Regions from separate parts of the Leifsonia sp. NPDC058230 genome, predicted to be linked through region 2. Evidence: predicted binding sites of a transcription regulator. Region 2 holds the regulator's gene; each other region holds the start of a gene.
What was found. Region 2 encodes HrcA, which represses chaperone genes, less so after heat shock. Its sites were predicted from a motif close to TTNGCACTCGNNNNNNNCGAGTGCNAA; they were not measured.
Positions count from the first base shown of each region.

Region 1 (3,274 bases), on a different contig from region 2:
CTTGGTGAGACGAGAGGACGTGTCCGCCTCGCTCGGGATGACGTCTGTGTGCCCGGGAAGGAGCATCACGTCGTCGTAGGTCAAACCGATGAAGCCGAACGGATCGTTCTGATCCATTTCACCCCTTAAGCGTCGAGAGGATGGGAGAATCCGCCCGCCACCATTGCCAACGGATATCCCATGCTAACGGCAGAACGCTGTGGATTTATTCCACAATCCGCTCACTCGATCGTGGCCACGTCCAACTCGACCTCGCGGCGGCCCGCTCGCGCCGCGACGATCATGTCGACGGTGAGGATGAGCAGTGCCAGCCACACGATCGCGAACCCGAACCAGCGCTCCGGCGGCATCGCCTCATGCAGGATCGCCACACCGACGATGAACTGGATGAACGGTGCGAAGTACTGGATGAATCCCATGTACACGAGCGGCAGCCGTCGCGATGCCGCAGCGAAGAACAGCAGCGGCACGGCGGTGATCACTCCGGCGCCGGCCAGGAGGACGGTGTGCCACACACTGATCGTTCCGAGGGTGATGCCCACGGTCGCACCGACGACGATGAGCTGCACGATCGCCACCGGGGTCAGCCACATCGTCTCCAGCGTCAGCCCGGAGACGGCATCCACCGAACCTCCGACGCGCTTCTTGATCAGCCCGTAGAGCCCGAACGAGAAGGCGAGGATGAGCGCGATCCACGGCAGCGACCCGTAGCCGACCGCGAGCACCACGACCGCGACGATGCTGACGCCGACAGCCACCCACTGCGCGACGCGCAGCTTCTCGCGCTGAACGATCACGCCGAGGAAGACGGTGACGATCGGATTGATGAAGTAGCCGAGCGCCGCCTCGACGACGTGACCCGACACCGTGGCGAGCACATACGTCTGCCAGTTGACGTAGATCAGGGCTCCTGCGACGCCCATCGTGAAGACGACCCGTTTGTTGAGCAGCAGGGCCCCGAAGGCACGCCACTTGCGGGTGACCGTCAGCAGGATCGCGCAGAAGACCAGGGAGAACAGCACGCGCCAGGCGACGATCTCGAACGCGCTCGCGGGAACGAGTGACAGGAAGTAGATCGGGAGGATGCCCCACAGCACGTACGCCGAGATCGCATAGATCAGTCCCGAGCGACGGTGTTCGGTCAGTGGCTTCTCGACGGCTACGGATGACTCGCCACTGGTGGGCGTTACGGCGCTCTCTGACACTCCCCCGATCATACGCGGCGGCACCGACGCAGCGAGCGGGCGCCCGCTGTCCGCGGCATCCCGACACCTTCGACAGGACGAATCAGCCGACGCGCCGAGCAAACCTCCGCTCGAACGGAGACTCATGGCGACAACGCGACGATTCTCCGACATCGGCGGTGTGCGGCGTGGGTGGGAGGACCGGGTGGGGTGAGTGGGTGGGAGGACCGGGTGGGGTGAGTGGGTGGGATGCGAGAGAGCGGGCGCACGAGAGGCCCGGATGCTGTGCGCATCCGGGCCTCTCGGGTGGTTCTGGTGTACGTGCTTAGCGGACGACGACCGCGAGAACGTCGCGAGCCGACAGCACGAGGTAGGTGTCGCCACCGAAGGTGACCTCGGTTCCGCCGTACTTGGAGTAGAGCACCTTGTCGCCGATGACGACGTCGAGCGGTACGCGGTTGCCGTTGTCGTCGATGCGACCGGGGCCAACTGCGATGACCTCGCCCTCCTGGGGCTTCTCCTTGGCGGTGTCGGGGATGACCAGACCAGACGCAGTGGTCTGCTCGGCCTCGACCTGCTTGATAACGATGCGATCCTCGAGCGGCTTGATGGAGACCGACACGGTTGACCTCTTTCTCATGACAATGACTGGCTTGGAACCAAGACTGGGAGTTAGCACACTCGTAGCGAGAGTGCTAATGAGAGTTTAGAGGGTTGGTTAGCAGTCACGCAACGTGAGTGCCAAAGGGGTAGCGTGAACGCATGGACCGGTCGGAACTCCTCGAGGTTTTGTCCCCCGAGGGGCTGCGGCTGCTCGACTCGTTGCCGCCGTACCACTCGGAGCGCGACGTGCTGCGGATGGTCAGCGACCTGCGCAAGGCCGGCTATTCGCCCGGCCTGGTCGCCGCTGTACTCACTCAGGCGAAGCTCCGTTCGAAGGCTCACGCCAAGTTCGGCGAGTTCGCCGACCGGATGCTGTTCACCGAAGCCGCCCTGGAACAGGCGACCCGCCTCCCGGTCGCCGCTCGTCACGCCGGCCGGTTCGCCGCCGCGGGCCTCGACCAGGTGGTCGACCTCTGCTGCGGGATCGGCGGGGATGCGATGGCACTCGCAGCCCTCGAGCTCGACGTGACCGCGGTCGAGGCCGACGAGGTCACCGCCGCGATCGCCAGCTACAACCTGGCGCCGTTCCCGAACGTCACCGTGGTGCACGGCCTCGCCGAGAAGACGGACCTGCGCGGGCTCGACGGCGTCTATCTCGACCCCGCCCGTCGCACACCCGGCCACGGCCAGACGTCGCGGCTCACGAATCCCGACGACTACTCGCCCTCGCTCGATTTCGCCTTCGAGATCGCCCATGGCCGGTCCGTCGGCATCAAGCTCGGGCCCGGTTTCGATCGCGACCTGATCCCGTCGACAGCGGAGGCACAGTGGGTATCGGTCGACGGGCAGCTGGTGGAGATGGGGCTGTGGTTCGGCGCCCTGGCCAGACCGGGCATCCGTCGCGCAGCGCTCGTGCTCGACGGGGACAGGGCCAGCGAACTCACGGCTCCCGCCGACAGCGACGACGTCGAGCCCGGCCCGCTCGGGGAGTACCTCTACGAACCGAACGGCGCGGTCATCCGCGCCCGCCTGATCGGCGACCTGGCCCGGATCGTCGGCGCACGGATGCTGAGCGAGGGCATCGCCTATCTCACCGCGGACGACGCCGTCAGCACACCGTTCGCCGCCGGTTTCCGCGTGCTCGAGACCCTGCCGTACCAGGAGCGCGATCTGAGACGGGCGCTGAAAGAACGCGGCATCGGCACCCTCGAGATCAAGAAGCGGGGGGTGGATGTGGATCCAGCCACCCTGCGCAAGCGCCTGTCCCTGAGCGGGTCGCGTTCGGCCACCCTCGTGCTCACGCGGGTCGCCGGCAAGCACACGGCGCTGCTGGTCGAGCGTCTGGCCGACTGAGCCGGACACGACGAAGCCGGGCCGCGCATCCGCACGGCCCGGCTTCGATCGACGCGATCAGTAGTTGTAGGTGCCGTAGCCCGCCGACGAGAACGCGATCAGCGCGATGATCAGGATCGCCCAGGCGAACAGCG
Region 1 covers NZ_JBHVWM010000003.1:74,762-78,035, reverse strand. The annotation lists gene guaB (IMP dehydrogenase) at 1-117, opposite strand, end outside; gene rarD (EamA family transporter RarD) at 222-1,205, opposite strand; gene groES (co-chaperone GroES) at 1,510-1,824, opposite strand; gene ACFVV0_RS10190 (SAM-dependent methyltransferase) at 1,947-3,140, shown strand; gene ACFVV0_RS10185 (DUF4190 domain-containing protein) at 3,198-3,274, opposite strand, start outside.
Region 1: groES (co-chaperone GroES) is a predicted target of HrcA. The motif match lies at 1,903-1,929, and genes of this name have one in related genera.

Region 2 (3,274 bases):
GCGGATGCGGTTGTCCGCCGCCTGCTCGTCGACGAGCCGGCGAGCGTGGCTAGCTGACGAACTTGATGGCGATCGGGTACGTGTAGTACTGACCCTGGTTCGCCTTCACGGCGGCGATGATGCTGAAGATGATGTTCACGGCCCAGACGGCGGCGAGGATGATGAAGCCGACCAGCACGATGGTCAGGATCCAGCCGACGACGTATGCGATGGCGAGCGTGATCTGGAAGTTCAGCGCCGTCGCCGTGTGCTCGCGCACGAAGGGTCCGCGATCCTTGAGCACCAGGTAGCCGATCAGCGCAGGGAGGAAGCCGAAGAGGATTCCACCGACGTGGACGAGCGTCGCCCAGAGCTTCTCGTCGGCGGGGCTGAGCTGCTGGGAGGAGCCGCCGTACGGTGCTCCGGGGGGAGGCGGCGGAGGCGGCGGAGGTGTTGCGGACATGGGGTGCTCCTAGGCTGCCGCCCGGGTGGGCGGGTCGGGGACTTGTCGTCCCCAACCCTATGACAAGCGGCGCGAAACTGGGAAGAAGCCGAGAGGATTCGACTACTTGATGAAACGGAAGTTGACCGGATAGCGATAGGTGCCGCCGCTGTTCACCTTCACGAATCCGAGGATCGAGAAGACCAGGTTGACGATGTAGAGCGCCCACGGGATCAGGAGGCTGAAGATGAAGCCGACGGGGGTGAGAACGAGGAACACGCTGATCATCACGGAAACGAACCAGACGATCAGCCAGGTGATCTGCCAGTTCAGCGCCTCCTTGGACTCCTGCCGCGTGAGCGCGCCGCGGTCCTTGAAGACCAGGTAGATGATCAGGGAGGGCAGGATCCACAGGATGCCGCCGAGGTGGGCGAAGGACGCCCACTGCTTGTCCTGTGCCTGGTCGAGCGGCGCGGCCGGAGCCGCTGCTGCGTATGGCTGCTGCGGCTGCTGCGGCGGGACGCTCCCGTACGGCTGCTGCGGCGGCACGCCGTTGTTCGGGTCGGATGCGGGCTGGTTCGGGTCGGTCATGATCGGTGCCTTCCGTTCGGATCCGGGGGGAATCGATACTCTCGGCAATGCCGGAACCTGCCGATCAGTGCAACTCACGCTTTTGTGAGACCGCACACATAAGGTAATGCCACGATTGAATCGGGTGCAATCAAAGGGTGGCGTGTCGGCGCGATATGATTAGCACTCAGGATCAGTGAGTGCTAACCCAGCCGCACGGCAGCATGCGAACACAGTCAGGAGGCGAGACGGATGGTTTCCGACCGGAGCCTCGAGGTTCTGCGTGTAATCGTGCAGGACTACGTCGCCTCGCGCGAGCCCGTCGGCTCGAAGAGCATCGTCGAGCGTCACTCGTTCGGTGTCTCGGCCGCGACGATCCGCAACGATATGGCCGCCCTCGAAGAGGAAGAGCTGATCGCGGCGCCGCACACGTCGTCCGGCAGAGTGCCGACCGACAAGGGGTACCGCCTGTTCGTCGACCACCTCTCGGATGTGCGCCCCCTCACCCCGGCGCAGCGCCAGGCGATCGAGGCCTTCCTGGGCCAGTCCGTCGATCTCGACGACGTGCTCGCCCGCACGGTGCGGCTGCTCTCGCAGCTGACCAGCCAGGTGGCGCTCGTGCAGTACCCATCGGTGGCCAGGTCGCGCATCCGGCACATCGAGCTCGTCACCCTTGCCCCGCGCAGGCTGCTCTGCGTGCTCATCACCGACACGGGTGCGGTCGAGCAGCGAGTGGTCGAATTGAGTACCGACCTCTCCGACGAGGTCGTGGCGGAGATCCGTGGAGCCATCAACGGGGCGGCGGCCGGTCTGTCGTTGCTCGACGCCACCGCCCGCCTTCGCGAGCTTCCGGATGCGCTCACCGAGCGCACGCGGGAGCACGTCGAGCCGGTTGCGAAGGCCCTGATCGACCAGATCGCCGCCAACCGGCAGGAGAAGCTGGTCATGGCGGGCACTGCCAACCTGGTGCGCACGGAGCACGACTTCACGGGGAGCGTCTATCCCGTGCTCGAGGCGATCGAGGAGCAGGTGACCCTGCTGAAGCTGTTCGGCGAGATGGCGACCGACCAGCACGGCGTCGCCGTGAGCATCGGCCGGGAGAACGCCGCGTTCGGCCTGGCCGAGACCTCCGTGCTGTCGAGCGGGTACACCGCCTCGGGATCCGATGTCGCGCGCCTGGGCGTGCTCGGCCCTCTGCGCATGGACTACTCCAACAACATGGCGGCCGTCCGCGCGGTCGCCCGATACCTCTCCCGCCTGCTTGGCGAATAGAAGAACCGAACGAGAAGGAAAAGCCGTACGTGGCCGACCATTACGAAGTCCTCGGTGTTGAACGCAACGCCACCCCCGACGAGATCAAGAAGGCGTACCGCCGCCTGGCCCGCGAACTGCATCCGGATGTGAATCCCAGTTCCGACGCGGCCGAACGATTCAAGTTGGTCACGCACGCCTACGACGTGCTGAGCGACCCGAAGCAGCGGCAGCAGTACGACATCGGCCCGCAGCCCGGCTTCGGTGGCGGGGGAGCCGACTTCGGCGGCTTCGGCGACATCTTCGAGACCTTCTTCGGCGGCGGGGGCAGCCGTGGTCCCAAGTCGCGCCGCGAGCGCGGCCAGGACGCGCTGCTGCGGGTCGAGGTCGACCTCGACGAGGTCATCTTCGGAACGCACCGCGATCTGGAGGTCGACACGGCGATCGTCTGCGAGACGTGCAACGGATCGTGCTGCCAGCCCGGCACCGCACCCGTGACCTGCGACATCTGTCACGGAACCGGAAGCATCCAGCGCTCGGTTCGTTCCCTGCTCGGCAACGTGATGACGTCGAGCCCGTGCGGCACCTGCCGTGGCTACGGCACCGTCATCGCCACCCCGTGCGTCACCTGCCAGGGTCAGGGCCGCGTGCGTGCCCGTCGTACCGTTCCCGTCGACATCCCCGCCGGCGTCGACACCGGGCTGCGCCTGCAGATGCCGGGCAGCGGAGAGGCCGGCCCCGCCGGCGGCCCGAACGGCGACCTCTACCTCGAGATCAAGGTCAAGCACCACGACGTGTTCAGCCGTGATGGCGACGACATCCTGTGCACCCTCGAGGTGTCGATGACGGATGCGATCCTCGGCACCACGGCAACGGTCAAGGCGCTCGACGGCGACATCAGCCTGGAGCTGAAGCCCGGCGTGCAGAGCGCCGACATCATGACGGTGAAAGACCGGGGCATCACGCACCTGCGCGGAAGCGGCCGCGGCGATCTGCGCGTGGGCATCCAGGTGGTCACGCCGACCAAACTCG
Region 2 covers NZ_JBHVWM010000004.1:237,220-240,493, reverse strand. The annotation lists gene hemW (radical SAM family heme chaperone HemW) at 1-57, shown strand, start outside; gene ACFVV0_RS14200 (DUF4870 domain-containing protein) at 50-442, opposite strand; gene ACFVV0_RS14195 (DUF4870 domain-containing protein) at 545-1,012, opposite strand; gene hrcA (heat-inducible transcriptional repressor HrcA) at 1,244-2,263, shown strand; gene dnaJ (molecular chaperone DnaJ) at 2,293-3,274, shown strand, end outside.

Region 3 (3,274 bases), on a different contig from region 2:
CGCCCTCGAGCGACAGCTTCTCGAAGGCGGTCTTGCCGGCCTGGATGAGGGCGACGCCACCACCGGCGACGATGCCCTCTTCGACGGCGGCCTTCGCGTTGCGCACGGCGTCTTCGATGCGGTGCTTGCGCTCCTTGAGCTCCACCTCGGTCGCGGCGCCGGCCTTGATGACCGCAACACCGCCGGCGAGCTTCGCCAGGCGCTCCTGCAGCTTCTCACGGTCGTAGTCGCTGTCGGTGTTCTCGATCTCCTTGCGGATCTGCGAGACGCGGGCTGCGATCTGCTCGGGCTCTCCGCCGCCTTCGACGATGGTGGTCTCATCCTTGGTGATGACGACCTTGCGAGCCGTGCCGAGCAGGTCGAGGGTGACGTTCTCGAGCTTGAGACCGACCTCCTCGGAGATGACCTGGCCGCCGGTGAGGATCGCGATGTCCTGCAGCATGGCCTTGCGGCGGTCGCCGAAGCCCGGAGCCTTGACGGCGACGGACTTGAAGATGCCGCGGATCTTGTTGACGATCAGCGTGGCCAGGGCCTCGCCGTCGACATCCTCGGCGATGATGACGAGCTGCTTGTTGGCCTGGATCACCTTGTCGACGATCGGCAGCAGGTCTTTGATGCTGGAGATCTTCTGGTTGGCGATGAGCACGTAGGCGTCTTCGAAGACGACTTCCTGGCGCTCGGGGTCGGTGACGAAGTACTGCGACAGGTAGCCCTTGTCGAAGCGCATGCCCTCGGTCAGCTCGAGCTCGGTGCCGAAGGTGTTCGACTCCTCGACGGTGACGACACCCTCCTTGCCGACCTTGTCGATCGCCTCGGCGATGATCTCGCCGATGGTGGTGTCGCCGGCGGAGATGGATGCAGTTGCAGCGATCTCCTCCTTGGTCTCGACCTCCTTGGCGTTCGCGATGAGCTCGTCGGTGACGGCCTTGACGGCCTTCTCGATGCCGCGCTTCAGCGTGATGGGGTCGGCGCCGGCGGCCACGTTGCGGAGGCCCTCCTTGACGAGCGCCTGAGCGAGAACGGTCGCGGTGGTGGTTCCGTCACCCGCGACGTCGTCGGTCTTCTTGGCGACCTCCTTGACGAGCTCGGCACCGATCTTCTCGTACGGGTCGTCGAGCTCGATCTCCTTGGCGATCGACACGCCGTCGTTGGTGATCGTGGGGGCGCCCCACTTCTTCTCGAGGACGACGTTGCGGCCGCGCGGGCCAAGCGTCACCTTCACGGTGTCGGCCAGGATGTTCAGGCCACGCTCGAGGCCGCGGCGCGCTTCCTCGTTGAAAGCAATGATCTTTGCCATGGTTGTTTCTCGTCCCTCCCGGACGTCTGCGAAAGATGCGAATAATTAGCACTCGATCAGATGGAGTGCTAAAGAGATTCTGGCACTCGTGGCAGCCGAGTGCAAGGCGAGCGCATCCTGGACGCAGACGAGCGCCGCCCCACGGAGGGACGGCGCTCGTTCTCGGTTGGTTGCTGGTGCTACGCCGGACGAACCGACTCGGCCTGCGGGCCCTTCTGGCCGCTCCCGACTTCGAACACGACTGCCTGGCCCTCTTCGAGAACCTTGTAGCCGCTCATGTCGATCGCGGAGTAGTGAACGAAAACGTCCTGTCCCCCACCATCGACGGTGATGAATCCGTAGCCCTTCTCAGCGTTGAACCACTTCACGGTTCCGTTCGCCATGCATTACTCCCATTGCTGTGTTTCCTCGCTCCGGCCGGTCCACCAGCGCGTTGAATCCAGATACTAATGCTTTCAATGCATGTAATCACGGGTCATTTCGGCATTCCGACGCGAAATGTCGAGATTTCGTCCGAAGTTAAACAAGCGTGTAACAAAGCTGCACGGAGGGCGCCACGAGGTGGCGCCACACCGGCGGTACCCCGGCGCTACCCCGCGTAGTCGCCGCCGACGACCACGGTGAGGTCGGCGCCGGTGGCCACGTAGTCCTGCGTGACGGCCACCTTCGCGCCGGGAAGGGACTGCGCGAGACCGAGCGCGGCAGCCTCGTTCTTCGGGTCGGAGTAGTAGACCATCGTCTGGGCCAGCGTGTTGTCGCTCGCGTTCGCGCGCGAATCCACTTTCCAGCCGGCTGCGACGAGCTTGTCGCCGACGGTGTTGGCGAGCCCGCTCGTGGTCGTGCCGTTCAAGACGAAGACGCTGAGGTTCGGGTCGACGGTCGGGACGATCGTGGGAGTGGGTGTCGGCGTGGGCGTCGGCGAGGCCGAGGTGGTGTTCCCCTGGAACGAGATGCTCCCGTTGACGAGGGACAGTCCGAAGATCCCGAGCCCGACGAGGACGACCGTGGCGAGGGCCGCCCAGGCGAAACCGATCCAGCCGCGCCCCTTCGGACGCGGGGTGCGGTGGGCGCCGACCCGCGACAGATCGTCGGGGATCGTGTCGAAACGGTCCTTGGGATACTTCTCAGCCATCGTGTGCGTGGTCCTCAATCGTCGGACGTGAGCGTCCGGGTGCTCCTCGCGGCCATCCGCGCGTCGCGAAGACGCTGCAGCCGTTTGACGAGCATGGGGTCGTGGTGCAGGGCGGCGGGCGAATCGATCAACGCCCCGAGCAGCTGATAGTACCGTGCCGCCGAGAGACCGAACTCTTCGCGGATGGCCTGCTCCTTGGCGCCGGCATGCCGCCACCACTGCCGTTCGAACGCGAGGATCGACCGATCCCGCTCGCCGAGGCCGTCATCCGGGTCGGAGGACGACGGCCGGTCGTCTGCCGCGTTCGCCATCCTCACCCCTCCTGTGCCTGGACGAACCGAGTCGGCCCGCGTTCGCGGCCATCCTATTTGCCCGAATCTGTGTGTTGTCCCAAGCCGGCGGCACGTCGCGCGCAGCGTAACGCAGCGATACAGACCGATGTCGCAGCAGAAAGAGGGAACAGGCTCGCACCCCGCGCCGTTTAGGGTTGTGTCTGACGAAAGGGACACGCGATGAACTACGACGTCACCAAGAGCAACGACGAGTGGCGGGAAGAGCTCAGCCCCGAACAGTTCGCAGTGCTCCGCGAGGCCGCCACCGAGCGACCGTGGACCGGCGAGCTGCTCGACGAGGGCCGGGCGGGCCTCTACACCTGTGCGGCGTGCGGCGCCGAGCTGTTCAAGTCGGGCACCAAGTTCGACTCCGGGTGCGGCTGGCCGAGCTTCTACGAGTCGGTGCGCCCCGAGGCGGTGCAGCTGATCGAAGACACCAGCCTCGGCATGGTGCGCACGGAGGTGCGCTGCGCGAGCTGCGGTTCGCACCTCGGACACGTGTTCGACGACGGT
Region 3 covers NZ_JBHVWM010000003.1:300,895-304,168, reverse strand. The annotation lists gene groL (chaperonin GroEL) at 1-1,297, opposite strand, end outside; gene ACFVV0_RS11310 (cold-shock protein) at 1,477-1,680, opposite strand; gene ACFVV0_RS11305 (LytR C-terminal domain-containing protein) at 1,887-2,429, opposite strand; gene ACFVV0_RS11300 (DUF3263 domain-containing protein) at 2,444-2,740, opposite strand; gene msrB (peptide-methionine (R)-S-oxide reductase MsrB) at 2,942-3,274, shown strand, end outside.
Region 3: groL (chaperonin GroEL) is a predicted target of HrcA. The motif match lies at 1,343-1,369, and genes of this name have one in related genera.